DNA from 3 places in the Metabacillus sp. KH_069 genome. Region 1 is predicted to be linked to each of the others. Evidence: predicted binding sites of a transcription regulator. Region 1 holds the regulator's gene; each other region holds the start of a gene.
What was found. The regulator LexA, encoded in region 1, represses DNA repair genes until DNA is damaged. The targets are predictions, from matches to a motif close to CGAACATATGTTCG.
Positions count from the first base shown of each region.

Region 2: a site for LexA is predicted at 3,795-3,808, ahead of AC3ISE_RS22815 (YolD-like family protein). Genes of this name have one in related genera too.
Region 3: a site for LexA is predicted at 2,196-2,209, ahead of AC3ISE_RS04630 (YhjD family protein). Genes of this name have one in related genera too.

Region 1 is NZ_CM174460.1:2,062,570-2,072,851, forward strand. It holds gene glnA (type I glutamate--ammonia ligase) at 1-1,056, shown strand, start outside; gene AC3ISE_RS10175 (hypothetical protein) at 1,126-2,583, opposite strand; gene lexA (transcriptional repressor LexA) at 2,680-3,300, opposite strand; gene yneA (cell division suppressor protein YneA) at 3,459-3,773, shown strand; gene AC3ISE_RS10190 (YneB family resolvase-like protein) at 3,787-4,437, shown strand; gene AC3ISE_RS10195 (DUF896 domain-containing protein) at 4,501-4,731, shown strand; gene tkt (transketolase) at 4,907-6,913, shown strand; gene sirA (sporulation inhibitor of replication protein SirA) at 7,054-7,500, shown strand; gene AC3ISE_RS10210 (YneF family protein) at 7,586-7,804, shown strand; gene AC3ISE_RS10215 (aspartyl-phosphate phosphatase Spo0E family protein) at 7,874-8,053, opposite strand; gene AC3ISE_RS10220 (cytochrome c biogenesis CcdA family protein) at 8,322-9,029, shown strand; gene AC3ISE_RS10225 (response regulator) at 9,144-9,503, shown strand; gene AC3ISE_RS10230 (CcdC family protein) at 9,612-10,094, shown strand; gene AC3ISE_RS10235 (DUF2621 domain-containing protein) at 10,157-10,282, opposite strand, start outside.
Region 2 is NZ_JBYQOB010000002.1:126,793-137,074, forward strand. It holds one part of gene AC3ISE_RS22800 (IS3 family transposase) at 1-107, shown strand, start outside; one part of gene AC3ISE_RS22800 (IS3 family transposase) at 107-993, shown strand; gene AC3ISE_RS22805 (hypothetical protein) at 1,715-2,218, opposite strand; gene AC3ISE_RS22810 (JAB domain-containing protein) at 2,433-2,876, opposite strand; gene AC3ISE_RS22815 (YolD-like family protein) at 3,843-4,175, shown strand; gene AC3ISE_RS22820 (hypothetical protein) at 4,399-4,608, opposite strand; gene AC3ISE_RS22825 (hypothetical protein) at 5,330-5,842, shown strand; gene AC3ISE_RS22830 (AlwI family type II restriction endonuclease) at 5,865-7,469, shown strand; gene AC3ISE_RS22835 (very short patch repair endonuclease) at 7,517-7,939, opposite strand; gene AC3ISE_RS22840 (DNA cytosine methyltransferase) at 8,159-9,328, shown strand; gene AC3ISE_RS22845 (hypothetical protein) at 9,451-10,074, opposite strand; gene AC3ISE_RS22850 (hypothetical protein) at 10,001-10,282, opposite strand, start outside.
Region 3 is NZ_CM174460.1:903,796-914,077, forward strand. It holds gene aceA (isocitrate lyase) at 1-434, shown strand, start outside; gene AC3ISE_RS04620 (IDEAL domain-containing protein) at 646-879, opposite strand; gene AC3ISE_RS04625 (competence protein ComK) at 1,231-1,803, shown strand; gene AC3ISE_RS04630 (YhjD family protein) at 1,804-2,166, opposite strand; gene AC3ISE_RS04635 (TVP38/TMEM64 family protein) at 2,349-2,966, shown strand; gene lepB (signal peptidase I) at 2,985-3,488, shown strand; gene AC3ISE_RS04645 (MFS transporter) at 3,491-4,603, opposite strand; gene addB (helicase-exonuclease AddAB subunit AddB) at 4,992-8,504, shown strand; gene addA (helicase-exonuclease AddAB subunit AddA) at 8,485-10,282, shown strand, end outside.

The sequences.
Region 1 (10,282 bases):
TGTGATATTTACAGCCCGGATGGAACTCCATTTGACGGAGACCCTCGTAACAATTTAAGACGTATGCTGAAAGAAATGGAAGACCTTGGATTCACGGATTTCAATCTTGGACCAGAGCCTGAATTCTTCTTATTCAAACTTGATGAAAAAGGCGAACCTACTCTTGAATTAAATGATCATGGCGGCTACTTTGACTTAGCTCCTACTGACCTTGGGGAAAATTGCCGACGCGACATCGTGCTTGAACTTGAAGAGATGGGCTTTGAAATCGAAGCATCTCACCATGAGGTAGCTCCTGGACAGCATGAAATTGATTTCAAATATGCCGGTGCAGTAAGAGCATGTGATGACATCCAAACGTTTAAACTTGTTGTTAAAACAATTGCCCGCAAACACGGTCTGCATGCTACATTCATGCCAAAACCATTGTTTGGTGTAAACGGATCCGGAATGCACATGAACTTATCATTGTTCACTGACGGCGTAAATGCGTTTTATGACAAAAACAGCGACCTTGAATTAAGCGATACAGCTAAACACTTCATCGCCGGCATCATTAAGCATGCACCGAACTTTACGGCTGTTACTAACCCGACAGTTAACTCTTACAAGCGTTTAGTTCCAGGCTACGAGGCACCTTGCTACGTTGCATGGTCAGCACAAAACAGAAGTCCGTTAATTCGTATTCCAGCTTCACGCGGTCTAAGCACTCGTGTAGAAGTACGAAGCGTTGACCCTTCTGCAAACCCATACTTAGCAATGTCTGTATTGCTTGCAGCAGGTCTTGACGGAATCAAAAACAAGCTTGCCGCTCCAAAACCGATCGACCGCAACATCTATGTAATGACAAAAGAAGAGCGCGTAGAAAACGGAATCGTTGATCTTCCTGCTACACTTGCTCAAGCTCTTGACCTATTAAAAACAGATGAAGTCATCATCAATGCACTTGGAGAGCATTTGTTCGAACACTTCATGGAAGCAAAAGAAATTGAATGGGATATGTTCAGAACTCAAGTTCACCCTTGGGAAAGAGAACAGTATATGTCTCAATATTAATACCGCTAAAACCCCTCAGCAGATGCTGAGGGGTTTTATTCATTCATTCAGTTGAAAATTCGGAATAAATCAGTCGAGGTTTTCCGATTTTCGCTTATCAAGATAGTCTTTAAGCAGTCTCATGATTGCAAGTCCCGCAAGCACACTTCCTACCGCAATACCAGATAAAGCTACAACGAGGGAAATATATTCAAAGATAGAATATCCAGCAAGCTTACTCCACTCAATTTTTCCACGCCAGTCTTCAATCACCAGATTCATTCCGTAAATCCCTGAAATAACGGTATAGGTCGTTAAGATCAACAATAATGCATTATGACGCTTGCTTGCAAGCTTTTCCTGATTTTGATAGAGACTGTCCATCGTGTTTTTTACTTCTTTGTAAAGGGTTTTAATTTTGAAGCGATCTTTCATCATGACAGAAAGCTCTTGACCTTCAGAACGGCTGCTGATTTCAGAAAAAATATATTTCGCGGTGAAATTCGTAATCGATCTGATCAATTTGTCCATTTTATCTTGTTTTTGGTCAATATACAGCTGTGAATAGCTGTATGAAAGCTTTAAAAGGACAATTTTATAAAATAAATGCAGAATCATATTGTAATAAAGCTGGCCGTACATTTCTTCAGCTATCAGTTTTTCATTTTCGCTGTCTCTGCTAATACAAGTAAAGGTATGGTCGCTGATTATATGAAAACTGTCGGGGGACCATCTGTCATAAACATGGTCACTCACGTATTTATCAATATACTTTTGATTACTTGCTGAAATATATGGTTGATTATTGTGATTATATCCATTCATATGGCCGATTCGAAATAAATCGTTGTTTGTTATTTCTACATCAGGAGCAGTCATTAAAAAACTGGATACAAACATTCTTTCATCAATAAAATAGGGAAGGCTGCCCAAATAGGCCGATTGATCATTTTCGTTTTTTTCAATGAAGGGTACAATATAAGGGCAAAGTTCCTGGAAAATAAAATCCTGAATTCTATCAAACCGCTTTTCACCTGAATAAAGAACAGTCCCTTTTTCCTCCGTTATTGCAGGTTCGAGAACTCTGAAATGATCCATAAAATCAAGTGCATCGCTTAATGTAATTTCAGTACCGCTGCTATATGGTTCTGTTCGAATCGTAACCATGCCGATGGAGAATGGACAAAGATAAATATCAATCGAAAGGACCTTCATGGAAATTAAATTTCGGGCCGTCTCAAGACTGCAATCCAAATTTAACTGTTTGGAATAGCGGTTTATGGCTTTCTCTTTATATTTATCCGGAAATAATATTTGTTCGATGTAGGGCATAAAATAATGATTTAAGCGTTTATGCGGGATATCAATACTCCCGCCGTAATATTTAGTCTGCTGGCTGCTATCTTCAATTGAAAAAAATTCGAAGCCGTTTGTTTCCAGCTCATTAGTCAAAGGCTTTATGGAGTCCTTAGCCCACGAAAAAGGAAAAACAAATTGGGAATTCGTTCGCTGAACGATCATTTCATTATGTTTAAGTTCAGATATCATAGGCTACCTCTTCTAAATTTTATCAACTATTATCTTCCCCTTGTGGAACCGCATAAAACCCAAAATAAAAAATCTTTGCTGAGCAGCAAAGATTTTTTAATGGATATTACGGTACACCCCGATGACTTTTCCGAGAATCGTTACATTTCGCAGAATAATAGGTTCCATTGTTGAATTTTCAGGCTGAAGGCGAATGAAGTCTTTTTCTTTAAAGAAGCGTTTAACAGTTGCTTCATCATCTTCTGTCATGGCAACTACGATATCACCGTTATTTGCGGTCTTCTGCTGCTTGACAATAACCATATCCCCGTCCAGAATTCCAGCTTCTATCATACTGTCTCCCATAATTTCAAGCATGAATACTTGATCATCTGACGCTGCAAATGTATCTGGTAGCGGAAAATATTCCTCGACGTTTTCAATGGCTGTGATAGGTGAACCTGCTGTAACTTTACCGATAATCGGAACATTAATGACGCTTGCTCTCGGAATATGTGAAGTCTCTTCTTCAAGGATTTCAATAGCTCTCGGCTTAGTTGGATCGCGTCTGATAAGGCCCTTGCTCTCAAGCCTTGCCAGGTGACCGTGTACAGTTGAACTAGAAGCAAGGCCGACAGCTTCGCCAATTTCGCGTACAGAAGGCGGATAACCTTTTTTTTGAACTTCTAATTTGATGAAGTTTAAGATATCCTGCTGTCTTTTTGATAATTTTGTCATCTTTTGCACCTCGCGTCCTGTAATTTATGTTGATTATAGCATGTTTTTCCTGCGCATACAAACATAAGTTCGAAAAAATCCGTTGACAGAAACGTTTGTTCGCATTATACTAAAAATATCAAAAGTACGAACAAACATTCTATTTCGAGGTGGGGATTATGTTGAAAGAATCATTTTCTTATTTACTCTCATTTTTTATCGTCGTTATTGTCGCTGTCTTTGCTTTATCTTATACTGGTGAAAAAGACAGCATGGATCACTACGTAAATATAGAAGTTACTGAAGGGGACAGCATCTGGAGCATTGCAGACAAATTTCAAGAACATCATAATCTCTCTAAAACAGATTTTGTCGAGTGGGTTCAGGAAAAAAACGGCATGGAAACAGCAGTCATTAAACCTGGAGAACAAGTCTTTATACCAATTGAAAAAACAGCTTATTATGAGGTAAATCAAATAGCAAGCAAGAAATAGGGAAGTGAGAACACTGAACGCCATCATCTATTGCAGAGTCAGCACAGTGAAAGAAGAACAGGAAACATCACTTTTAAGGCAGAAGGAAGAATTAATCAAGCTTTCTGAGCAGAACAGCATGAATATACTAAAAGTGATTGAAGAACAGGCCAGCGGCTATGATATAGAAAGAGACGGGATATTTGAACTGTTCGACTGCATCAAAAATCAGCAGGTGGATGCAGTCCTGATCCAGGATGAAACAAGGCTTGGAAGAGGGAATGCCAGAATTGCACTCATTCATTTTCTGCTTAAAGAGGGGATAACCCTTTATTCAGTTACTCATAACGGCAGACTTCTGCTATCAGAGGCTGATTCCATGGTGCTTGAAATTGTGAGCATTGTAGAAGAATACCAAAGGAAGATTCACAATCTGAAAATCAAAAGAGGCATGCAGCGGGCAGTCAAAAATGGCTTTAAGCCTCAAAACAACCTTTCTAATATCCAACAAAGCCCCGGCAAAGACAAAAAAGAGCTTCCTATTTCAGAGATTGTCCGATTAAAGCAAAACAAACTGACCTTTGCCGAAATCGCCGCAACGTTAAGAGGCTTCGGCCACGATGTTTCAAAGGCCACGGTACATAGAAGATATCAGGAATATATGAAACAGTCAGGAGACCAATAAGTTGTCTTTTAAGGTCATTTTTAGTACGATAGCATAGTGAATCTACAAAAAGGAGTTACCAACATGCTTTCAAAAGAAAAAATGGCCAGAATTAATGAACTTTCCAAAAAGGCTAAATCAGCCGCATTATCAGCTGAAGAACTAAAAGAACAGCAAAGCCTTAGACAGGAATACCTGCAGGTGTTTCGCGGTTCTATGAAAAATACATTAAAAGGCGTTACAATCCTCGATCCAAACGGAACGGATGTCACACCTCAAAAATTAAAAGATGAGAAGAAGCGAAACCTTCATTAACAAAAGGAATACGTCAATTTATGATGTATTCCTTTTCAATTTGCACATAATACATTAGAATAGTTTCTTACACATCTTAATGCACTATTACATTTCATGCATAATGGTTGTATGATAAAGAGTGTACAGCTATGATAAGAAAGTAGAATGTTATTTCTGAAAGGATGATCAAATTATGTCACATTCAATTCAAGACTTATCTATTGCTACGATCCGAACATTATCGATCGATGCAATCGAGAAAGCAAATTCAGGACATCCTGGAATGCCTATGGGGGCAGCTCCAATGGCTTACGCACTTTGGACACAATATATGAATCATAATCCTAAAAACCCGGAGTGGTTTAACCGTGACCGTTTTGTCTTATCAGCAGGTCATGGCTCAATGCTTTTATATAGTCTGCTTCATTTATCAGGCTATGATCTTTCAATGGAAGATATTAAATCTTTCAGACAATGGGGAAGTAAAACTCCAGGCCACCCTGAATTCCATCACACTGCAGGTGTAGATGCAACTACGGGGCCATTAGGACAAGGTATCGGCATGGCCGTAGGAATGGCCATGGCAGAACGTCATCTGGCACATACATACAATAAAGAATCTTATCCTGTAGTAGATCACTACACATACGCTATTTGCGGAGATGGAGACTTGATGGAGGGTATTTCTTCCGAAGCAGCATCTCTTGCAGGACACCTGAAGCTTGGCAAATTAGTCGTTTTATACGATTCAAATGATATTTCGCTTGATGGCGACTTAGACCGCTCATTCTCTGAAAATGTTGAAGATCGTTTTAAGTCAATTGGATGGCAGGTTATCCGTGTTGAAGACGGCAATAATTTAGAAGAGATTTCTAAAGCTATTGAAGCCGCTAAACAAGATGAAACACGTCCAACATTAATTGAAGTGAAAACAACAATCGGGTACGGATCTCCAAATATGTCAGGTAAGTCTGACGTACATGGCAAGCCGCTTGGAATTGACGAAATTAAATTGACAAAAGAAGCTTACGCTTGGACATTTGAAGAAGACTTCTACGTTCCAGATGAAGTTTATGCTCATTTCAAGGAATCTGCCGAACAATTCGGATCTAAAAAAGAGCAGGAATGGAATTCTCTATTCGATAGCTACCAAAAAGAATATCCAGAGCTTGCTAAACAGCTGAACGCCGGCATTAAAGGCGAATTGCTTGAAAACTGGGATGCAGCGGTGCCTGTATATGAAGAAGGAAAAGCACTTGCATCACGTGCATCTTCAGGTGAGGTATTAAATGGTCTTGCTAAAAACATTCCTTATATCTTTGGAGGATCAGCTGATTTAGCGGGTTCTAACAACACATCGATAAAAGGTGCGGCAGATTTCACAGCTGAGGATTACAGCGGACGAAATATCTGGTTTGGTGTACGTGAATTTGCAATGGGTGCTGCGTTAAATGGCATGGCTTTGCATGGCGGCCTGCGAGTATATGGAGGTACATTCTTCGTATTCTCTGATTACCTCCGTCCGGCAATCAGATTAGCAGCTCTTATGGGACTTCCTGTTACGTATGTATTCACACATGACAGTATTGCCGTTGGGGAAGATGGACCAACTCATGAGCCGATTGAACAGCTTCCTTCTCTACGTGCAATGCCTAACTTATCCGTTATTCGTCCTGCAGATGGTAATGAAACTGCTGCAGCATGGCGTATTGCAATGGAGTCAGAAATGTCTCCAACTGCACTTGTTCTTACTAGACAAAACTTAAAAACAATTAAAGGCACCTCTGAAACTGCCTATGATGGTGTTTCTAAAGGAGCATATACAATCTCACCAAGTAAAAAGGAAACAGCGGATGCCCTGTTATTAGCTACAGGATCTGAAGTAGGCCTTGCTGTTGAAGCACAGGATGCGCTTCTTAAAGAAGGTATTGATGTTGCTGTTGTCAGCATGCCATCATGGAACCGATTTGAAAGTCAATCAAAAGAGTACCGTGATTCCGTTCTTCCTAAGACGGTTAAAAAACGTCTTGCGATTGAAATGGCAGCTCCGCTTGGCTGGGAACGCTATACAGGCGATGAAGGCGATGTTCTTGCCATCAACCAGTTCGGTGCATCTGCACCTGGAGATAAAATTATGAAAGAATACGGCTTTACTGTTGATAACGTAATGGCAAGAGTAAAAGCACTGCTTGAACAATAATCACCTCTGAGAGAGAACGATTTTGATCGTTCTCTCTTTTTCGACAAAAAAAGTGATGCATCCCTCTGTTATTTAGACAAATTTCTAATACTTCATTCCCTTATAATTGACGATAACAGTCATTTCGGAGGGGTGGAAGAATGAGGCACTATTATGTCTATTTAATAGAAGAGGAATTTGCGAACCACTTTTTTGGCCGAGAAGCGAAACTGTTCCATCTTTTTCAGGAATATCTCCGGACAAGCCCTGAGCAGCTGGAATTTAATCACCTATATAAGCAAATCAGATACGTAACGAAGTCCATTTCGGCTGAATCTATAGATCACATGATTGAATCAAGTTTAACGAACAGATACAATTATGCTCATATTGAAGGGCATCACCGCATCGACAGTGAATCCAAGCAGGGGAATGCCTTGCTTCAAGTAAGGGATCAATATATAGAAGTCACTTCTATTGGAAGCTTTGATATGGAAGCCATCTTTTTTGAAATACTCAGGAAAATTGACTCCTGTTTTTTGGCTATGGATTTCGAAGCAAAACGATACGGCTGGCTAAAACCGATAAAAGAAAGAAAATTTGTCTAAAAAGGCAGAAATTATGGAGTATTTGTTGTATAATATCCTATGGTTTAGTACACTGTAAAATAGACAACATGAAGGAGGAAATACGATGGATCTGTGGGTAGTCATTCTAGTAGGCGTTCTGGCATTAATTGCTGGAGTAGCACTAGGATTTTTCATTGCTCGCCAGTATATGATGAGTTACTTGAAGAAAAATCCGCCAATTAACGAGCAAATGTTAAAAATGATGATGATGCAAATGGGTATGAAACCATCCCAAAAGAAAATCAATCAAATGATGAAAATGATGAACAATCAAGCAAAATAAAAATTCCGTATGATGCGGGGTTTTTATATGATAAAAAGCACGCCCTGAGCGTGCTTTTTTGTATGGTTTTTAAGAATAAGTCATTCGTTTCATTGAACTGTAGCTATACCGATTGTATTCATTCAGCAAGTGATCGAGTTCCTGACTGTATTGAATGGACACGTTTGAATTAATTCCATTTTTCGTTGCGATATCGATCATTTCCGCCCGTTTTTTTTCAATAAGTTTCAATAATTCTTGTTTTGACACGAAAACTTGTCCTTTCTGTATGTAAGTTCTAACCGATCCTCTTGCTAATAATTTCTATTATATCCTAAATTGGAAAATAATTCGAAGGAAAAATAAGGATTTTATCAATTAATATATGACTATTATAAAGGTATCAGCTCCATGAAGAAATCCTTTTGCATAGATGTTAAGGAATTGACATAAAAATGTCACATAGTGAAACATATAATTCTTTGGATGTATTTGCTAGAATGAAATGTGACTCAACTAAGAGAGGAGGATTACACAAATGACAGATTTGAACTTGTTTTTAGCGTTTGGAGCTGGCTTTCTATCTTTTATTTCACCTTGCTGCCTGCCTTTATATCCTGCCTTTTTATCATACATAACTGGAGTATCGGTCGGTGAAATCAAAACAGAAAATGCTATGCTGCAAAAAAGGAGTTTTCTCCACACGCTATCCTTTTTGCTTGGCTTCTCCATTATTTTTATTGCGCTCGGTTTTGGCAGTTCATTTATCGGGGAATTCTTTTTTGAATATAAGGATTTAATCAGACAGATTGGCGCGATTCTCATTATTTTCTTTGGGTTAGTGATAGTTGGTGTTTTCCAGCCAAAGTTCTTAATGAAAGAACACCGTTTTGAATTGAAAAACAGACCATCGGGTTATTTTGGTTCTGTTCTTATAGGTCTTGCTTTTGCTGCTGGATGGACTCCTTGCACCGGACCGATCCTAACAGCCGTATTCGCTCTTACATTAAGCAACCCTGGATCTGCTATGCTCTACATGCTTGCTTATGTGCTTGGTTTTGCCATCCCTTTTCTAATTTTGGCGTTTTTTATTGGCAGACTTGGATGGATACGTAAACACAATTTGAAAATCATGAAATTCGGGGGCTGGCTGATGATTGTGATCGGAATCATGCTCTTTTTTAACTGGATGACACAGATTATTATCGTCTTCAGCAGAATGTTTGGAGGGTTTACAGGATTTTAGACCTAATTTTTTTCTTTTTTTAGGTCGTTTTTACTATCTTCTGCTCCTTTTTTTGATATAATAACTCATAGAATAATAGTATTTCTTTCGGTAACACTGTGAGGAGGAGCTTGTATGGCTAAAGTGCTGATAGTAGATGATGCCAAGTTTATGAGAGTGACATTATCTAAAATACTGACAAGCAATGGACATGAAATTGCTGGAGAAGCTGAAAATGGAGCAGAAGCCGTTCGTCTTTATCAAATATTGCAGCCGGATCTGGTTACGATGGATATCACAATGCCGGAAATGAACGGGATTGAAGCATTAAAAGAAATTAAAAAAGAATTTCCTGAATCGAAGATTATCATGTGTTCAGCGATGGGGCAGCAGAAAATGGTCGTTGAAGCAATTGAAGCTGGAGCGAAGGATTTCATCATTAAGCCATTTGATGAAACGAGAGTGTACGACGCCATTAATCGTGTTCTGGGTTAAATTCAAACTCTATTTATATCGAAGAACCATCGGAAATTTGACGAGATGGTTTTTTATTTTTGACTAATGTATATTATAATATAAGGAACTCCGTGAAAAGGATTGATCATGTTGGTCATTTACTCAACAATTATTGCAGTAGTTATGGCATTAGGTGTCATGATGATACGCATGAGAGCTTCTAAAAAGCCTGCAAGTGCCAGAAAGATTATTTTGCCGCCTATCTTTATGAGCACTGGTGCATTGATGTTTTTGCATCCTATGTTCAGAGTGACTCCGCTTGAATTTTTGGAAGCGATCACGCTTGGATGTATTTTCTCTATTTTTTTAATTAAAACATCAACATTTGAAGTGAAAGAAGACAAAATTTATTTAAAAAGATCTAAAGCTTTTGCGTTTATATTAATCGGTCTGCTGATCATTAGAATCGCATTGAAATTTTACTTGAGCAATACGATTGACGTTGGTGAACTGAGCGGTATGTTCTGGATTCTGGCGTTCGGAATGATTGTGCCCTGGCGCATTGCCATGTATCTTTCTTACCGGAAACTCGAAAATCAGCTCAACCCGCCAAATATCCAGGCTACTTGAAAAACCCGCCAGAGGATTCCGGCGGGTTTTTTTCATTGATTAAGTAGAATTTTGTGTTTTTCTTAAAATAATGCTCTGTAAGGTGTATGATCGATTTCTTTTTCTTTAAGTCTTTTTAGCAGGAATTTATGATCTCGTTTAGGTGTTGCTGTAATGTATCCGCGAATGACCAAGTCCTGAGTGATTTG
Region 2 (10,282 bases), on a different replicon from region 1:
ACCGATTGGAAAACAATATTCGTATGGACATGGGCCTGATAGTTCAAGTGAAGAAGAGAAAAAAGAACATCAAATGAATCACTTAAGACAGGAGAATGAAATCTTAAAAAAGTATTTGGAGATCGAAAAGGAGCTGAAAAAGAAATCGTCCTCCAACTAGTACAGACATTACGAAAAAAATATACAGTATCAGCTATTTTAGCTGCTTTAAATGTACCCAGATCTACTTATTATCGCTGGGCATCTTTACAACCAATAGAGTTGTCTAGGGAAGAACAATCCATTATCCTCCTCTGTAAAAAAACAAAGTACCGATATGGCCACCGTAAAATCAAAGAGCTGTTAAAGCGTAAATATCATATCAAATTAAACCGTAATACTGTTCAACGGATTATGCAGAAATATCATCTTCAATGTAGAGTAAAGGCAAAGAGAAAGTGGAAGTCTCAAGGGGAATCCGTTATTGTCGCTCCTAACTTATTAATGAGGGATTTTACTGCGAGCCAACCTAACCAAAAATGGGTGACGGATATTACCTACATCCAATATGGTCCAGACACCTTATATTTATCAACTATCATGGATTTATTTAATAATGAAATCGTTGCTTACAAGCTTTATACTCACCAACAAGTCCCTTTAGTCATTGATACCTTGAGTGAAGGGCTCGAAAAACGAGGAAACCCTAAAGGAGTGATCATCCACTCGGATCAAGGCAGCGTGTATTCTTCTTATGCATATCAAAATCGGATAAAAGAAAAGAATCTAGTCAGTAGTATGTCACGCAGGGGTAATTGTTGGGATAACGCGGTCATTGAATCTTTTCATTCTAACCTGAAATCAGAGGAGTTTCAGTATGTTAAATTCAATTCTCTATCCCAAGAAGAAGTAAGGGAACGTGTAGATCAATTCATGAAGTATTATAATGAAGAGCGTATACAAGAAAAATTAGGCTACCACACACCAATAGAGTTTGGTGGCATGGCAGCCTAAGAAGGTGTTTTATTACTGTCTCATACGACTAGGGCAGTCTAGGAAGAAGTCTTTTTTCTCTTGATTTTTGTCTATTTTAGTATCAAATTAAAAAGCCCTGTTATGTACCCGCAGGATAAATCGCTCCAACAGGCTGCTGAAAGGTTAGCTCGGATTTCGTACTTGTACGATTCAGAGCGCAAAAGGGTGGAAAAACACAAAATAAAAAGCAGCCGATTGGCTGCTCTCATGTTTGGCTTTATTCTTTTGTTTTTCTGATTGTGATCTTCAGAGTCGTTCACTCGTGAAGAAAGGCAATGGAACAAACAGCCTGTTGAATGATGGCCATCATTCTTACAGACTGTTGTTCGCTTGGATTTTAGAGGGAAGCGAGATGCCATAGAGGGTTAGGATGCGTTTTTTGCAGCCTTACCCTCTATGAGCAGACCCTTTAGGGCTCCCCAAATTGTACGGCCTTATCGTAATTGATGTAATCTCCTTGGTCTAAGTCCTTACCCTCTTTATTTCTGCAGTAAAAAAGCCAGCTTCTCGTGAGTCCTGGTTAATATGCCACATCAATAAGAACACGGCATAACTACCTTTTGCCATGATCTTTCTACGGTTCAGAAACAGGCATTCCTTTTAGGTGCCTTTTCAAGACACTCAACCCACTTCCTGAATCTTCTCACGGTTCCATCGTAGTCAATTAACTTCCCTTTCCTCAAAATCCTTTTCCTTACAATCAATCCGTTTTCAAACGGCTTTTTTCTTGTTCACAAAATTTCTCAACCGAGGCCCTTCTCCAATAGACGGTTCCAGCTAGTTCCAAATCAGGTTCTGGTATCTTGCCCCGGTGATAGTACACATTCAATTTCCGTTTATCATAATTCAATCCATTCTCTTTTAAATAATCGGCAAATTGTTTTTGTGAAAAAAAGCCCTTGCTGCCTTTCCGAACAAATGAAAGAGCTGGCTTTTTAATCAAAAAGGTATCTTCTCTGAAAAAGAGAGCCATTAATTCTAATGCCAGTTCCAGCCAGTCATCGTCTAAATGGTGATACAACGATCCAATGGTAAAGTCTTGGTGTTCAGGATCTTCAAAAAACCAAGCTAATCTCAAAAAAGTGCCTTCTACAGGATTTAACCCTTCCATTGCTTCTTCTGCTGATAAAACGTTCTTATAAGCATTCATTTTCCCTTTAAATACAGGGAACGTCTCAAGAATACGCCCAGTTGATTGTTTCATGCCACTACCTCCCGTTGACTTAGTCAACACCATTATATGATTCGCCATTGACTTATTCAACAAACTAAGTCTTTCAGTTATCAGCCTCTTTTTTTTATGCTGCAGCAACGTGAAGCGTTGCATGCAGCTCGACTTAAAGGGAGCTCGATGCCCCTTTAAGTCGACATATACAAAAATAAAAAAGAAAGAAGAGGAGTAACCTCCTCTTCCAGTCTTAGACGTATCCTTTTTCTTTCATGCTGTAGTAATCTGCACTCGCATTGACGATGATGTGATCCAGTACCTCTATTCCGAGAATCTTCCCGCATTCCACCAACCGTTTTGTGACATCCATATCTTCTCTTGACGGGTGTATGTCCTGTGAGGGGTGCTGGTGACTGACAATGATGGACGCGGTATTGTTCAGGATGGCTGACTTGAACACTTCCCTCGGCATCACAAGACTGGCATTCAACCCTCCGACATGACAGCGATGGACCGCTACAACTCTGTTTTTCGTATTCAGGCACATGACGAAGAATACCTCGCGATCTTCATCTCCAATAAATGTTGATGCGATATTCGCCCCGTCTTGAGGAGAACGTACGATATACGTCTCTCCACCTTCCACCTCTTGAATGACTTGTTTAATGCGTTGAATTTCGTAAACTGTTTTCATGTCTAACACTTCCTTTCTTTGTTTGAGGAGGAAGCAAGGAGGGGCGCAAACCGTGTGAAGGGTTCGCGTACGTTAGACGCGAACGTGCCAGCCGGGCATAGGCAACGGGTCTGCTTTTGCCCGTTGTCGTTCAAAATCGAGTGAAGCCCAATGACTTAGGGGCAGTTAGGAAGGATTCCTTACTGCTCCTTAGCCGACTTGGCTTTGCCGATTTTGTTTGCCTGGCGCCAGCCCTTCACTCGGTCATAAGCCCACTCGTTACAATTGAGAGAACAAAGAAGGCCCCCTATGGCCTGTGCGTGGCGTTTCATCAGATCGAAGATCTGATAACGCCTAATCGCGAAGGGCTCGATGACCGGTAGCGATTAACCTCACAAACGGTAAGAGAAAAAATAGCTCTTGGATCTTTTAGATTCGTCAAGAATTGAAAAGGACAATAAGAGCGTGTGATGTCATACGCTCCGCGTAGATATCACCGGATTGATGGGGTTCGATGCCCTAACCAATCCGAACCTTTAATAAATTAGGAGGAAAGCGAAGCGAACGACCCGATTCTTGGCTTCAGACAAGAATTACCCATTTCTACTTCGAACAGCTCAAACGTTTTCTTCTTTTCACTTAAAAGATAGCTTAATCGTGAGGAAAGGGAAAATCAGCAAAATATGTTTTTCCAGAAGATTTATCGATCAATAACCAGGATATCCTCTAGAGATATGCCCCTTTTCCGAGATGAAAATGATCAGAAAAAGCCCTTTTTATCGTTTTAAATGGTTTTTTGTGATTTTTATTACTAAGGAAACAAAGAGGGGGACCATTCATAATGATTACACCTGTCTACTATTTAAATTTTGAAGAAGAAAAATCAGCCTAAAGGCTGTACATATATAAGGCGCGCTCCCTTAAAGCACCTTGATTATCAGAACGTATGTTTGTATAATGGTTAAATTGAAAGGTGGAGATGATCCTATGTTAAGAGACCGAGGTAAAAACAAAAAGTGGCAAGGTTTCTTTATGACGGAGCATGTAAAGATGCTCTGGGATATGGATGAGGATTATCATCGAACGGCTAGACCACAATTAGACGAGGGACAGATAGAAGACTTAGAACGACTTCTATCGGATAGCTTACAAAATAAGATTTTACTAGAAATCATCACATGGAAAAAAGGGTACTTCACTTCGAGGATTGGAACGGTTACAAAGATTGATCGGTATGCAAAGAAAGTGATGATTCAAGATGAGTTAGATGCTGAGATAAGGCTGAACTTCTTTGATATTGTGGATGTCAAATTGAAATAGTTTTATTTAATAAAAATGATTTGCAAGAATCGTTTGATCCATTAATTTCTTTGGTGTTCTTGTCTTAGAATTTTAAGGGTTTAAAGCACTTAGAGCAGGCTCGATGCATGCTTTCATAAATAAAAAACTTCAGTTTTTTTACCATTCGTATACTGAACAGCTATTTTTCCAGCTGTTCAGCTTTTCAAAGATGAGAAGTAATCATTTTTCATTTCTTAGCTTTTCAGTCTGCACTATATTCAAGTTCCTCTTTAGCTTCTTTTAGTGTTTTAGCTACATATGGCACTTCGTAAGCACTAATGTCTTGTACATCCTCATGAAGCAGAACAAATCGTTCCGTTAACTCATCTTTTCCGTCATAATGTTCTGGGGGAACAAGTTCTTTCTTTTCATAGAACCAATTGTGGATTAAATACATTTTTTTAATAATCATTGAAATCTCTCCTCTATTAATGATTTTATTTGAAACGGTTTATGGATTTTTTCCCTTTTGACTTTCGAGCGATTACTTCCCCTAAAGGGGATGATTTTTCCCTTTTTGCAAGTAGAACGGACAATAAACATAGGCAGGTGGTCAAGGGATTAGCACAAAAAAGTTTTTGGATGTGCGTAGCGTTACACCAAAAAGTTTTTTTGCCCCTTGAACAGATGACTATCCGACTTTGCTTGCAGGCGGAAAGGGTAGGGTGTCCTGCCGGCTGGAAGTTTAGTCGGATTGTTTAATTGTACGCTTCGCAAGGCAAAAGGGAAACTATCATAATGGCAACCGCTAGGATGCCTACCTTATAGCTCTAGTGGTTTATAATTTTAGAGTCGTTTACTCGTTAAGACATCCAATGGAACAAACAGGATGTGGCTTCGTCGCACGGTTTTGGCGATGAGGGCTTACATAGTGTTGTTCGCTTGGATTTTAGAGGAAAGCGAGATGCCATAGAGCATTAGCCAGCGTTTTTTGCTGGGTTAGGCCCTATGAGCAGACCCTTGCGGCGCCACAAATAGCATTTTAAACATTGTGCTGGCTAATAATAAATTGATTTTAATTGAACCGATCAACTGGATATATTCTCACTTTAGATTTTGTTAAAAATCTTATTTCTGTCAGTATATTTTAAAAAATATTATAAAACCACCAAATCACCTTTAAAGATGATTTGGTGGTTCGTGTTTTATTTTATACTGAATACAGGTCAAATTTACCAGAAAGGATGATCTCCATCGAAATTTCTTCACTTCAAAGATTATTGCGTAAAGCTCTTCTTTACCAGCTCATGATTAATATTAATGAAATAATTTCCACAACGGGACTTTCGCATCAAGAAATCAGTTCTCAAACAGGCAGGACAGGAAACTGGCTTAATGACGCATACAACAACAATGAAGATATAAAGTTGTCTTCATTGTCAAAAGTCCTTGCAGTTATCAGTAAAGAAGCTAGCCTTGCACAATATCAACTTACTGATCTTTTTGACGAAAAAGTTATAAAAATTACCCGTATCTTAAATAGTCTTGCAGATGAAGAAAACGCTTCGCTTACCTGCTTTGTTTTATCAGAAAAAGAACTTTTCAGTGACCTAATGGCAGACTGGGGTTCCCTGAATGAGAAAAAAAAGCTGTCTGATGAAGAAAAACTGCAATATATTGAGCTTCAAGCCTTGCTTTCCAAATAATCCATGTGGGGGAACTATAAAAATGCCTGAAAGAAAAGTATGGTTTATTACACGTCCTGAACGGGACCCGAGATTTCATGTTGATGCACTTCGCGCTCTTCAAATATCAACTAATAATTTTGCTGAAACCTGGTCAAGAAACAGAATAGCGCACAAGCGCTATGAAGAAGTTTTGGCTGCTGAAGAACTCAAAAGGGACAGTATCAGTGCGGACGGTTCAGGTGGAAGAACCTGGGCAGCGATGCTTCGGACGTTTGGATATGTATATACGACATCTTCCGGTAAGCTATCTCTTACAAAAGTTGGCTCTTCCTTATTGGCAGGGAAAAAAATCCGTGAAAATACATCAAAACAAATCCTTACGCTTCAGATCCCAAATGCGTACTTCTTAGAAAGTGGTTTCCGTCCAAAGTTTGAAGAAGGCTTTCAAATACGCCCTGCTCGCTTTCTAATAAAACTCGTCAACCAGAAGGAGCTCAATTATTTTATAACTAAGGAAGAAATCACTTTTTTTGCCCTGACAGCGCAAAGAGATACTGAATTAAGTGCAGTCACAGAAAGAATTGTATCGTACAGGAATGCATCTGACGATCAAAAAACTGAAATGAAGAAGGATATTGCAACGCTTTTCGATCATCGGGAACGGTCGGATAATGGGGCACGAGATTTTTCATCTGCACACGGAGATGTTGCCCATACCTTCATGATGCTCTGTGATTATACAGGACTTGCAGAATATGTTAGAGGGCATTTTCTAAGAGTACCGTCTGAAAAGCACCAGTCGACAACTAGTGAATTATCTGAATTGGAAGCACGCTATCCCTTTAACAAACGCTATTTGATTTCACTTGAGCGTTTTTCAGAAAATGCAGGGCTTGATGTGGACAGCTACAAAGCAAGTGCCTTTGGAGCAATAGGTCCCGCATCCAATCAGAAGAAAGTCATAAAGAAGGTCCACGGCCTCTTAGCTTCCTATCCATCACTTCAAGAACTCTCTACAGAACAGATAATAGGAATATTGCAACAAGAACTTTCACAAAGTGACGCTGAAAAGTTTGCATCAGCACTTAAAGAATATCGCTACACCTCACTAAATGAAGATTTTGTTGAATCTTACTTGTTTGAAGAGAATGATTTAATATTTGAAGAAAAAACCGCAAAAATTTTAGAGGCCATTGGATTTGAAGTCGACTTGAGACCAAAACCTTTAATAAAAGATGTTCGCACGGAGATTGAGATTTTGTTGCATGTCGATGATGAAACAATCTGTATTATAGATGCTAAAAACTATAGAAAAAAGTTCGCATTATCTGCGAATCTCGCCTCTCATATGGGATCGGAGTACATTCCAAACTACAATGGATATAGTGGGAAATCCGTTGGCTACTATGGATACGTTACAGCAAGCGACTGGGGCGGTGAACGAAATTTAGACAAGATTAACACAAAAGCCAATTCCATAATTTCTGGATTAAACCCAAAGGGAGCCATTATTTCAGCTAACGCCTTATTAGGATTTCTCGATTATTGTTTGGATAACGAGTTAACACTGGATCAGAGAAAACAGGCATTTATCTCCTGTTTTACGAACAAAGGCTACAGCAACGTATCCGAAATGGTTCAATAATCATTCTTATTCTGGATTCTAATCGGAATTCCAAGGAGACATCTGCATCAGCTGTCTCCTTTTTTAGCAGCATCAATAAAATTAATCAGTTCATGGATAACCTCGTTAAAATCCTCTTTTATTTCATGTTCCCAAACTCTTTTGATATGCCAATTCGCTCTTATGTAATACTCATTAACCTCTTGATCCCGGCTTTTATTTCTCGCCAGCTTTTGGTCCCAGTAATCCTGATTGCTTTTTGGCCTGTTTCCATGAATATTGCAGGCATGCCAGAAACAAGAATCTATAAAAATAACTGTCTTATATTTTTTTATTGATATATCTGGCTTGCCAAGCAAGGATTTATCGTTTTTTCTAAACCTCAGACCTCTTCTCCAAAGCTCTCTCGAAACGTGATTCTCAAGCTTTGACTGAGAACGAATAGCCTGCATATTCCTTTTACGCTGCTCTTTCGTTATTTTCTCTCCCACAGAACCCCCTCCCTTTCTTCACCTTTTCCCTTTCAATGAGGACTTGCAGCGTCCTTTTAACCAATAATCTTCCTTAATTTTATTGCACAGTCTATAAAGTTATTTTTATTGAGCAAATGGGCTGCTTTTTTCTGAATAAAAGTGTACAATTAGTTGCATAGCAGTATGCCAGAACATACTTTCGATTTAATAAAATACTGCAAAGGAGAGATGTTCAGTATGATTTTTAAAAAAGGGGAACTTTTTAACGGACCGGGCGGTTTAAGCTTAGCCGCAAAAAGTGCAAAATTCATTCATCCCGATACTGGTGAAGAATGGGGCATCGAGCACCTCTGGTCAAATGATTACGATTCTACGGCATGCGCCACATATAGACTAAACATCTGCGGAAATCCTGATGACCCGTCCGTACACTGCGGGCCGGTAGAAGACTTGCCAATTGGGGATAAATCCATTCTTGGAGAGATAGACTGTTTCGCTTTTGGCTTCCCCTGCAACGATTACAGTCAGGTGGGAGAAAAGCACGGATTAGACGGTAAATATGGACCTCTGTATTCATATGGTGTGAAAGTGCTAAAAGACTATCAGCCAAAATTCTTCGTAGCAGAAAATGTAGGCGGTCTTCAAAGTGCAAACGAAGGACAAGCTTTCATTCAGATTTTGACTGAACTAGAAGAATGCGGATATAAATTAACCCCTCATTTGTACAAATTTCAAGAATACGGAGTGCCGCAAGCGCGACATCGTATTATTATTGTAGGGATTAGAAACGATCTCTCCGAACAGGGTATTGAATTTAGAGTACCGGCACCAACAACATTTGCTTCTACTGAATATAAAACGTCACGTGAAGCAATCACAACTCCGCCGATTCCCGAAGATGCACCAAACAACGAACTTCCAAGACACACGGCAAAGGTTAAGGAAATGCTCAGCTATATTCCGCCAGGCAGCAATGCATGGTACCCAGGAATTCCAGAGCATCTTCAGCTAAAAGTCAAAGGTGCAAGAATGAGCTCTATCTACAAACGTTTGGATCCGTCAAAGCCAGCATACACGGTAACAGGCAGTGGCGGCGGCGGTACTCATATGTATCACTGGGATGAACTAAGAGCTTTGACTAATCGTGAACGGGCACGCCTCCAAACATTCCCGGATCATTTTGAGTTTGTTGGAAGCAAAGAAGCTGTACGGCGACAAATTGGAATGGCTGTCCCTCCACTGGGAGCTCAAATTGTATTTGAAGCCATTCTTAAGTCATTTGCAGGAATCGCATACGAATATGTTATGCCGGCACCTAAACTTCAGCTGGAAAACCTAAGAGGTAAGCAAAAAATTACATTTGAAGAGATTTCACCTGCAGAGAAACAAGCCGCATTTAATTTATAAATTTCCCAAAAGAGAGTTTTCTAAGCTCTCTTTTTTGTATTTAATCTGTTTTAGGCCATTAATAAAATTAGGCTTTAAACATTAAATCAAAGGGGTTAGATAAGCACCCATTTAATTGGATGCTATTTACTACTTTTGGTGGAAACTAATATAAATTTATAAATTAACATAACGTTTCTAAGGAATACAGTGAATGTGTGTAATATTAGTGATAACAGAACAATGAAAAACGCAAAGAAAATAATTTCTTTTATTAAATGATACATATTATTCAAGTATTTAAAATTTAGTATTCCCTCTAGCACAATATTGTAAATGACACCAAACATTAGTATACCGGTCTGAATAAAAACACAGTATACAAACGAAGATATCAATTGTTTTAAAACAAAGTCCTTTTCATTCTCTGGCACCTTTGTAAAAATACTTTTGTCTTTATTAAAATTTGCAATTAAGGTTAAACAGGTCATATTAAAACCGGTTTGAATAGCTACCATTGGAGCAATTTGTGTATTAATTTCTTTAATTTTTATTAATCCATCAGTTATCGATAAATTAGAAAGCCAAATTATAAAGATTGCAACTATGGATATTGATAATGGCATTAATATCTCATTGAGTAATCTATGTTTATTAAAGCCACTTAAATAAAATTGCCACACAAGAAGTGAATTACGAGGTTCTTTGTTCTCCTGTTTTATCCTTGTTGGTTTCTGATACTTTCTTTTGAATGGCATTCTGAACATCACTATTCTCACCTACCGAGATGGATTTGGGTGTAGGTTTTTTCCCAGCTAGGGGATTATTTTTAGATATAATCTTTTCCATTTCGTTAAAAATCCCTTGCATTGATGGTTCACCATTACTATTATGATCAACAGAAATATAAAAATCCCTTGTAATAGTGTCAGGACTAATCTTCTTTTGTTTACCGTTTTCCAAAACACCTTCAAT
Region 3 (10,282 bases), 1.2 Mb from region 1:
ACTTAGAGCAGGCGCAGAAGTTCGCTGACGCCATTCATGCAAAATTCCCAGGCAAGCTGCTTGCCTACAACTGTTCGCCATCTTTCAACTGGAAGAAAAAATTAGACGAAGAGACAATTGCCAAGTTCCAAAAAGAAATTGCTAAAATGGGCTACAAATTCCAATTTGTTACGCTTGCCGGTTTCCATGCTCTAAATTACGGCATGTTTGAACTTGCAAGAAAATACCGTGATCACGGCATGGCTGCTTACTCTGAGCTTCAGCAGGCTGAATTTGCAAGCGAGCAATACGGCTATACAGCAACAAGACATCAGCGCGAAGTCGGAACAGGCTACTTTGATGAAGTATCACAAACCATCACAGGCGGAACTTCTTCTACAACTGCGTTAAAAGGTTCAACAGAAGCAGAGCAGTTCACAGCTAATCAATCTTAAGCAGGACAGAAAAAGCTGCCGCATCATTTTGGTGCGGCAGCTTTTCTTTTTGTGTACTGGATTTAATTTTGTTGCTTTTTTGAGATCTAAGATGTTGTATGATGCCTTTGAATCGAGAAGTTTTTTTGCGAAGGTACCCATAGGAGCTGTATGCCGCCCAGCACATTCTCCACCAACAACATAAAAGCAAGCCCCGCTTCGGGGCTTGCTTTTAAATGATTAATCGCAGCTCTGCATATTCTTTGGCTAACTTTAAAAATAGCGGTTTGTCATTGAGGTCCAAGGACTCATCGATCTTTTCCGAAAGGAGGGACAGTTTCCGGGTTAACACAGCTTCATCCAACACCATTTGAATGTAAATATCAAGTACGGTTTCCTGTTTCTTTTCCATCTTGAATGTGTTACGGGACTTCATGATCTCGGTATACGTTTTCCTGTTTTTCACGAAAGATCACCCCTGATGCCTTTTTTTAATTATATGGATAATAGGCACAGAAATCAACTAAATATTTATAATTTTTAGAAAACTTATTTCTCCAATTTCTGCATGTGGTTAAAAGTCAGGAAAACATGGAAGTGCAAAGATAAATGGAACGCAGAGCAGGACATGAAAGTTGATTGGATTCTGCCGGATGCCGTGTATTAGAGGCTTGAATTTTGTATAAGAGAGTTGTCTGCAGCACTTTCTCTAACTTATCATCTCAATGTTAAAATATTGTAAAATTGTAGAAAAAGAGAAATGGATATGCTAGATTAAAACTAGTTCTATACTCCTATATAATTAGAGGTGAAAATTTTGGAAAACGAGCAAGCAGAGTATTTAGATCATTACGTAGCAAATCGATTTACGATGGCAATCTTGCCTGAGGTGCACAGAGGAAGTCTGTTTTCTAGAGTCATTGAGGCAGAGCAAGAGGTTTTTGTGAAGCTCACTCCTCAGGATATTATAAACCGAAGCTGTTCTTATTTCGGGTCCAGCTACGAAGGACGCAAAGCCGCCACAAGGGATTTAATGGGGATTACACACAAACCTCCGATTGTCATTGATCCGGGAAATCATATGTATTTCTTTCCAACGTCTTCTTCATCAAGAAGGCAATGCGCATGGATTTCGCATGCACACATTCTTCAATATGCAGCTGCTGATTTTGATAATACAGACATTTTCTTTACAAATGGGGGCAGTGTAACAATTTCAGTCTCTTCAACGTCTTTTGAGAACCAATTATTCCGGACGGCTCAGCTGCGCACGATCATAACAGCACGAATTGAAGAAGAGCACCGCAAGATGAACTTGGTGCTGTTTCCAAAGGAAAAGCAGACAAATCTCATTTACGAACAAATCATTCGCGAGCTGAACAAGCATTAATTACTTTTTTATCACTTTAAATAAATATTCTTCCATGAGTTCGCATACTTTATTGCGTATTCGGGGATTAAAATAATTGTGCTGCTCCTCGTAGCCTTTAAAGATGAATGAATACATCGTAAATGCTTCATCTCTTTGCACCTGGCTGACCTTTATGCTGTTTTTTTTCAGTTCATGGCGTACGACTGTCAGATCCTTTTGTGCAAGTTTGAGTGATTCTTCGATGATGTTCAGGTAGGGCTGTTTAAGCTTGAATGGACTTTGCTCAATGATGGATAAGTCCCGGTTGAATATGGAAATGGTCATCGGAAGGTATATGGACATTTCAATTGCATCTCGAAGGTCTGAGGGAATTCTCGTCATCAAAAAAACCTCGCTTCAACATTATGAAAAGAACGTATGTTCGATTTTATTTTACTTTATCAGCTTATGAAATGCAAGTCTGTTTTATGCATGCTCCGCACAGGAAACTACCCTCTATGTTTAAAGTCTTTACACAAACGTGTAAAATAATAGCATAGATAAAGATGTAAGGAGCTTACCGCATGGAACTCGAGGCGTTTTTGGATTATTTTACTATTGAAAGAATGATGGAATTTTTTAAAGATTACCGTTCGTTTGGTCCGCTGCTGGGCATAGGGCTTCCTTTGCTTGAAGCGTTTCTGCCATTTTTGCCGTTAGTCGTTTTTCTTGTAGCGAATGCCAATTCGTTTGGCCTGTGGTTCGGTTTTATTTATTCCTGGATCGGAAGCTGTCTTGGTGCCCTAATTCTGTTTCTGATCGTTCGAAAGTACGGACAGGAGAGGTTCTTCAGGGTTTTCAGCCGGAATGCGACTGTGCAGAGAATGATGGGGTGGCTTGAGAGGCACGGGTTTGGTCCTTTGTTTTTGCTGCTTTGCTTTCCGTTTACGCCATCTGCAGCCGTTAATATCGTGGCGGGGCTGTCCAAGGTGAGTATCTGGCAATTCAGTTTGGCTGTGCTGTCCGGAAAGTTTGTGATGATCTTTTTAGTCAGTTTCATCGGATATGATTTGCGTGCTTTGATTACGCAGCCTTCAAGAACGGTCATTGCCGTGGCTGTTATTTTTTTATTGTGGTTCATCGGCAAGCAGCTCGAAAAGCGGCTCAATGTCAAAATGCTTGAAAAGAAAAGAGATCATTAAATTTACGGGGGAGTTAAGATGAGAAAAAGATACTGGTTTTTTTCAACTGTCATCACATTCTTGCTCATTATTACCATAAAAAATCTCATTTTCGTTGATTACAAGGTTGAGGGTGTTTCCATGCAGCCCACTCTGACAGCCGGACATCTGCTGTCCATAAATAAGGTCAATCACCGCCTGTTTGATTTCAAACGCTTTGAGATCGTTGTGTTTAAAGCACCGGGCGGAGAAGATGCTTACATCAAAAGAGTGATCGGTTTGCCGGGGGATGAACTCGAATATAAAAATGATAAACTGTTTGTAAATGGCAAGGCAATGGAAGAACCTTATTTGAAAACGCTGAAAAAAGGGACTCCTTTCGGAAGAGTAACAGGCAGCTTTACCTTAAAAGAAATCACCGGAAGAAATACGATTCCAGAGGGATATCTATTTGTTTTAGGGGATAATCGTCTCGTAAGCCGTGACAGCCGGCAATTTGGCTTGATCAGTCAGGATGAAGTGATCGGAAAAGTGAAAGAATGAATCTATTTTCTGATTGTAAAAAGAACAGCTATGCTGTAAAACACTGAGAACAAAAACAGAATTCCATGAAAGGAAAAGATGCCGGCTATTAAAGGGCCTATACTTGCTCCGGCTAAAAGCAGGAATGAATATAGGGACACTGCAGTTGCCCTGTCACGTCCTCCGTATTCGCCGATAAGCGAAATGACCGCGGGTATGCAAATGGAGAGCGATGCTGTGTATAACACAGAAAATCCTGCTGACATGTAAAGATTGGTGCTTAAAAATGATAGAAGAAATGAAAGGATTATTCCAATCAGGGCATATCTGACGGCAGTCAGCTTACCATACCTTATAATCCACTTCACACTCATCAGTGAGAAAAATACCCCCGTTAATCCCGCAGCTTTGGCCCAGAACAAAGCCTCATTCGAAACCGTTCCCCCGTATTCTCTGTGAAAACCTTCATAGTAAGCAACAAAAGACATTAGCATCGCAAAAGCAAGAAGATAACACAACATCAATTTTTTGTTTTTAAGAATAGAGCTTAAAGAAGAGAAGAAATTTTTCCGTACAGTTCCCGTCCTTTTTTCCTCAATTAAAAAGACCATCCCAGCCATTACAAAAGCATACATACATGCAAAAAAATAAAACACCGCAGCCCAATTGAATGCAGCTGCAATCGCTGAGCTGATCAGCTGACCCATGATGCCCGACATCAAAAACCCCATATTGATGAGGGAAATCAGCCGTGTCCTTATTTTCTCATCAAAGGCTTCAAAGCAATAGGCATAAGCGACAGGCGCGAAGCAGCCCAAAAAAAATCCTTGTAAGGAGCGCAGCGGGAGAAAGGTTGAAGGTGCCGCAAAGGCTAAGAGAACCGTGGCAATGATGGAGCAGCCAAATCCGGCAATGAGAATTTTTTTCTTCCCGGCCATCTCTGTAAGCGGCCCAAATACAAGTAGCCCGGCTGCATAGAAGAAGGTGAAAAAAGTGCTTCCGAGTACAGCTTCATCAAATGAAATTCCAATGCCTTCTGCTGCTTCATGATAAATCGGAATAAGAATATAGATGCTGCTTGCGACCATGATTGCCGTGATTAAAAAAAAGAATGAGAGCAGATTAATTTTATTCATTTTCCTGCCTCCTTTTCATTCATATCAAAATTCAGATAGCATCCAGCATCTATGTCCAGCGCAAGTACCCGGATTCTCTCTCAGAATGGCTCTGTCAAAACCTTGCCGCTTTCACTTTTCTTATAGCCTATGCATCATCTTATCAGGCCGTTCTCCCATGATTCTGCAAAACTTGGAAAGGGTGCGGGAATGGTATTCCCCTGTTTTTTCAAGTAAAATAGATGTAGAGATTACAAATGAAAGAATAGATAGCTTAAAGAATGAAAAAGGCATATTGGTATGCCTTTTTATTCATTGACGATAAGAAATTAATTTAGAATCTTATAGACAGTAAGCTGCCTGTGCGTATCAATGTGCTTGCGCTTTTTTTTAGAAAGGGGTCCTGAATGTGGGAGTAAAGTTTGTGTTAGGGAGATCTGGAAGCGGGAAAACACACCGGCTGTTAAATGAAATCCGCATGGATCTTTTTGAACAGCCGGAAGGAGACCCAATCGTTTATTTGGTGCCTGATCAAATGACGTTTGGCATTGAATATGAGCTGATTAAAACGCCTGATTTAGGCGGGATGATGCGTGCGCAAACATTCAGCTTCAGCCGTCTGGCATGGAGGATCCTGCAGGAAACAGGAGGAATCAGCCGCTATCATATATCCGGAACAGGGATTCAAATGATGCTTCGGAAGCTTGTTGAACAGCATAAGCAGGAGTTTAAAATCTTTGCAAAAGCAAGCAGCAAAAGCGGATTTATCGAACATATAGAAACGATGATTACAGAGCTGAAGCGATATTGTCTCACGCCCCAGGATATGGAAGAAAAGCTCGAGAAGATGTCAGTAAATGCTACCCGTCAGGAAAAGGCGCTGGCTGATAAGCTTCATGATGTTGTCCTGCTCTATAAACAGCTCGAGATTGAACTTAGCGGAACGTACGTTGATTCAGAGGATTATCTTAAGCTCTTGGCAGAGAAAATTGCAGAATCATCATATATTCAAAATGCGGATATTTATATAGATGGATTTCACAGCTTTACGCCCCAGGAGTATGAAGTCATCGCAGCATTCATGAATTATGCAAAAAGCGTAACCATTGCGCTTACAGCGGACAAGCCGTTTCATGAGCATCTGCCGCATGAACTGCATTTATTCAGAATGACTGGAATGACTTATCATAAGCTCTCAATGATTGCAGAAGAATCAAGGATGGAAGTGGATGAGGTCCTCGTATTAAATGAAATGCCGAGATTCATAGAACGTCCGTCACTTGCCCATTTAGAGAGATATCTTGAATCAAGGCCTGTAAAGCCGTACCAAGGAGAAACAAACGCGGTGATTGCCCAGGCCTCGTCCCGCCGCTCAGAAATAGAAGGGATTGCCAGAAAAATCCGCGGCTTTGTCATGGATGAAGATTACCGCTACAAGGATCTTGCCGTTTTAATTCGGAATATTGGAGATTATCAGGATTTGATTGAACAAGTGTTCAGAGATTATGAGATTCCTTTTTTCATCGATCAAAAGCGTTCGATGCTGAATCACCCTGTGATTGAACTGATCAGATCAGCCCTTGAAGTCTTAAACGGCAACTGGCGCTATGAAGCGGTGTTCCGCTGCATCAAAACAGAGCTTCTTCTGCCTCTTGACGCCGACAAGCAGGAAATGCGGGAAAAAATGGATCAGTTTGAAAACTACGTGCTTTCATATGGGATTCAGGGAAGCAAATGGACAAAGGAAGAACGCTTTGTCTATCGCAGATACTATTCATTGGACGATGAGTATGTCAGAACAGATGAAGAAAATGAAATGGAAGAAATGATCAATCAGCTCAGAGATCTCGTTGTCCGGCCGCTGAGCGGACTTGCTGAGAGAATGAAAAGGGCTAAAAGCAGCATCGGCATGGCCGAGGCTCTGTACCTGTTTCTTGAAGAGCTGGATATTCCGCTTAAGCTTGAGCAGCTGCGAGTGAATGCCGAGGAAGCGGGAAGACTGATCGAGGCTAGAGAACATGCTCAAGTATGGAGTGCTGTAACAGGAATGCTTGATGAGTTTGCTGAGATGATGAATGAGCATGCCATTTCCCGCAAGCTATTTTCCGAAATGATCGAAACGGGTCTTGAGGCGATGAAGTTTGCGCTCGTTCCGCCTGCAATTGATCAGGTTGTCATTGCAAGCCTGGAACGATCAAGACTGCTTAACGTCAAGATTTCATTTGTGGTTGGCGCCAATGATGGTGTTCTTCCTGCAAGGCCGATGGAAAAAGGGGTGCTGACAGAGGAAGACCGGATGTCTCTGCACCATCAGGGGATTGAACTTGCGCCAACTGCGAGAGAGCAGCTTTTAGATGAAAGTTTTATCATTTATTTAGCACTTGCAGGCGCATCTCATGAGCTGTATATCTCCTATCCGCTTGCAGACGAGGAAGGGAAAGCTTTGCTTCCGTCCATGATCATTAAGCGGCTGAAGGACTTATTCCCAGCCATTCGAACGGAAATTTTTATAAATGAGCCTGAGGAGCTGCCTGAAGAGGAACAGCTGTCCTTTATTGTGAATGAAGATGTTACCATTTCCTATCTTACTTCTCAGCTGCAGGCCTGGAAGCGGAGCTATCCAATCAGTTCCATTTGGTGGGATACGTACACGTACTTTACCCAGCAGGACCAAAAGGAGACGTTATCAAAAGTTGTCGGGAGCCTTTTTTATCGAAACGAAGCAGAAACACTGCAGTCAGACATCAGCCGAGAACTTTACGGCGAGCACATTCAAGGCAGTGTTTCGCGGATGGAAATGTTTAAGGCCTGTGCGTTTTCCCATTATGCAACACACGGATTAAAACTTAAGGAACGGCAATATTTCCGCTTGGAGGCACCGGATATCGGCCAGATGTTTCACTCTGCTTTAAAGCTGATAGCAGATCGAATGCAGCAATTAAAGCTTGATTGGAAGGATTTATCGAAGGATCAATGCGCCCGTCTTTCCAATGATGCAGTTGAAACGCTGGCTCCAAGACTTCAGCGGGAAATTCTATTAAGCTCAAACCGTCATCACTATTTAAAAAGAAAGCTTGTCAGCATTATCACGAGAGCTTCGTCTATTTTAAGCGAGCATGCCAGGGCAAGCGGGTTTGCTCCTGCCGGCCTTGAGCTTGGATTCGGCAAAGGCGGTCCGCTGCCTCCTATCCGTTTTCAGCTGGATAATGGCTGCACGATGGAATTGATCGGACGGATTGACCGCGTGGATAAGGCGGAAAGCTCTAAAGGAGTTCTCCTCCGAATCGTTGATTTTAAATCAAGTGATAAAGCTCTTAATTTATCCGAGGTGTATTACGGACTCGCCCTGCAGATGCTGACTTATTTAGATGTGATTATCACTCATTCAAAAAGCTGGCTTGGAGTGGAGGCGACTCCTGCAGGCGTGCTTTATTTCCATGTGCACGATCCGATGATTCAGACAGCCTCACAGATTCCGCAGGATAAAATTGAAGAGGAAATTTTCAAGAAGTTTAAAATGAAGGGGTTACTGCTTGGAGATGAGGAAGCTGTGCGTCTAATGGATCAGACTTTAGACAGCGGCCTTTCGAAAATTGTATCTGCCGGCCTTAAAAAGGATGGCGGCTTCAGGTCGGATTCTGCGATTGCAAGCGAAGGGGAGTTTGATTTGCTCCGCGGTCATGTGCGTTCGATTTTCCAAAGCATAGGCACGGATATTACAAACGGAGTTGTCGATATCGCTCCTTACAAAATGAAGGAAAAAGTTCCATGCACGTTTTGCTCCTTTAAGTCAGTCTGTCAATTTGATCAATCATTGGCAGAAAATCAATACCGCATGCTGAAGGATGACAAAAATGATGTCATTCTCTCAAGATTGCGGAACGAAGCAGGGAGGGAAGAGAATGATACAGAAACCGAGTGACAGCCAGTGGACGGATGATCAATGGAAAGCGATCGTCTCAGGCGGACAGGATATTCTTGTGGCAGCCGCCGCTGGATCAGGAAAAACAGCGGTGCTCGTTGAGAGAATTATCCGCAAAATCATTTCAAAAGAAAATCCGGTCGATGTGGACCGGTTATTAGTCGCAACATTCACCAATGCATCAGCAGCAGAAATGAGAAACCGGATCGGCGAAGCGCTTGAAAAAGCATTGAAGGAAAACCCCTCTTCCCTTCATTTGAGAAGACAGCTGTCCCTATTAAATCGGGCAGCCATTTCTACGCTTCATTCCTTCTGCTTGAATGTGATGAGGAAGTATTATTACTTAATCGATTTAGATCCGGGTTTCCGGATTGCAGATGAAACTGAGGGGCAGCTCCTGATCGATGAGGTGCTCGATGATATCTTTGAAGAACAATACAGCCTGGCAGATAATGATGCTTTTTTTGATCTAGTAGACCGCTATACAACAGATAGAAGTGATACAGACCTGCAGACACTGATCCGTGCGCTCTATCAATTTTCCCGTTCGCATCCGAACCCTTCTAAGTGGCTTGATGAGCTTGCCGGCATGTATGGCGAAGAAGAGCGGCTTGAAAACTTGCCGTTTTTTCCATATCTTGCTGCAGATATTTCCATGCAGCTCACAAGCAGTCTTGAAAAATTGCAGCGTGCACTTGCATTGACTGAAAAACCGGGGGGGCCAGCTCCGCGTGCGGAAAATCTGACAGATGATATCAGGCAGGTTCAGGAGTTGATTAAAGCGAAGGATTCGTGGCAGGAACTTGCGGAAAAAATGGCACTGACGTCATTTACGCGGGCTAAAGCATGCAGGGGGTCTGAATACAGCAAGGAATTGCTTGAACAGACTACGGCGCTGCGCAATTCAGCCAAAAAACAAATCGAACAGCTTCAGGAAGAGCTGTTTGCACGATCTTATGAAAGCCATCTGCAGGATTTACGGGATTTAAAACCTGTGATCGAAACACTTACAGGACTTGTGAAACTGTTTGGGGAACGTTTTGATGAAATGAAAAAGCAAAAAGGAATTGTAGATTTCTCCGACCTTGAGCACTTCTGCCTTCAAATTTTGGGAACAGCCGATGAGCATGGACACTTGCATGCAAGTGAAGCAGCTGTTGATTATCAAAATCAGTTTGAAGAAGTTCTTGTCGATGAGTATCAGGATACAAACCTTGTACAGGAAACCATTCTCAAGCTGGTAACAAAAAGCGGACGGGGAAACTTGTTTATGGTAGGCGATGTAAAACAATCGATCTACAGATTCCGTCTTGCTGAACCGTTTTTATTTTTAAGCAAATATAAAACCTTCTCAAAAGAAGGGCAGCACAGCGGCCTCCGCATCGATTTATCGAAAAACTTCAGAAGCCGTTCAGAAGTCATCGACGGCACGAACTTTCTCTTCAAGCAGCTGATGGGAGAGAAGGTGGGGGAAGTTGCCTATGACCTTGATGCTGAGCTGAAGCTTGGGGCAGCTTATCCGGACTCCGAACAGATGCGGGCTGAACTCCTGCTTGTAAATCGCGGAAAGGATGAGGAAGAGGACGGTTCTTTGGAAGAAGCTTCATTCCATCCTGAAGAACTTCAGACTGTTCAGCTTGAAGCAAGAGTCATGGCTAAGAAAATCCGCGGGATGATTCAGGATAAATTTCAGGTTTATGACCGTAAAATCGGTGGGACCCGGAATATCACATACAGAGATGTAGTCATTCTGCTGCGCTCTATGCCATGGGCGCCGC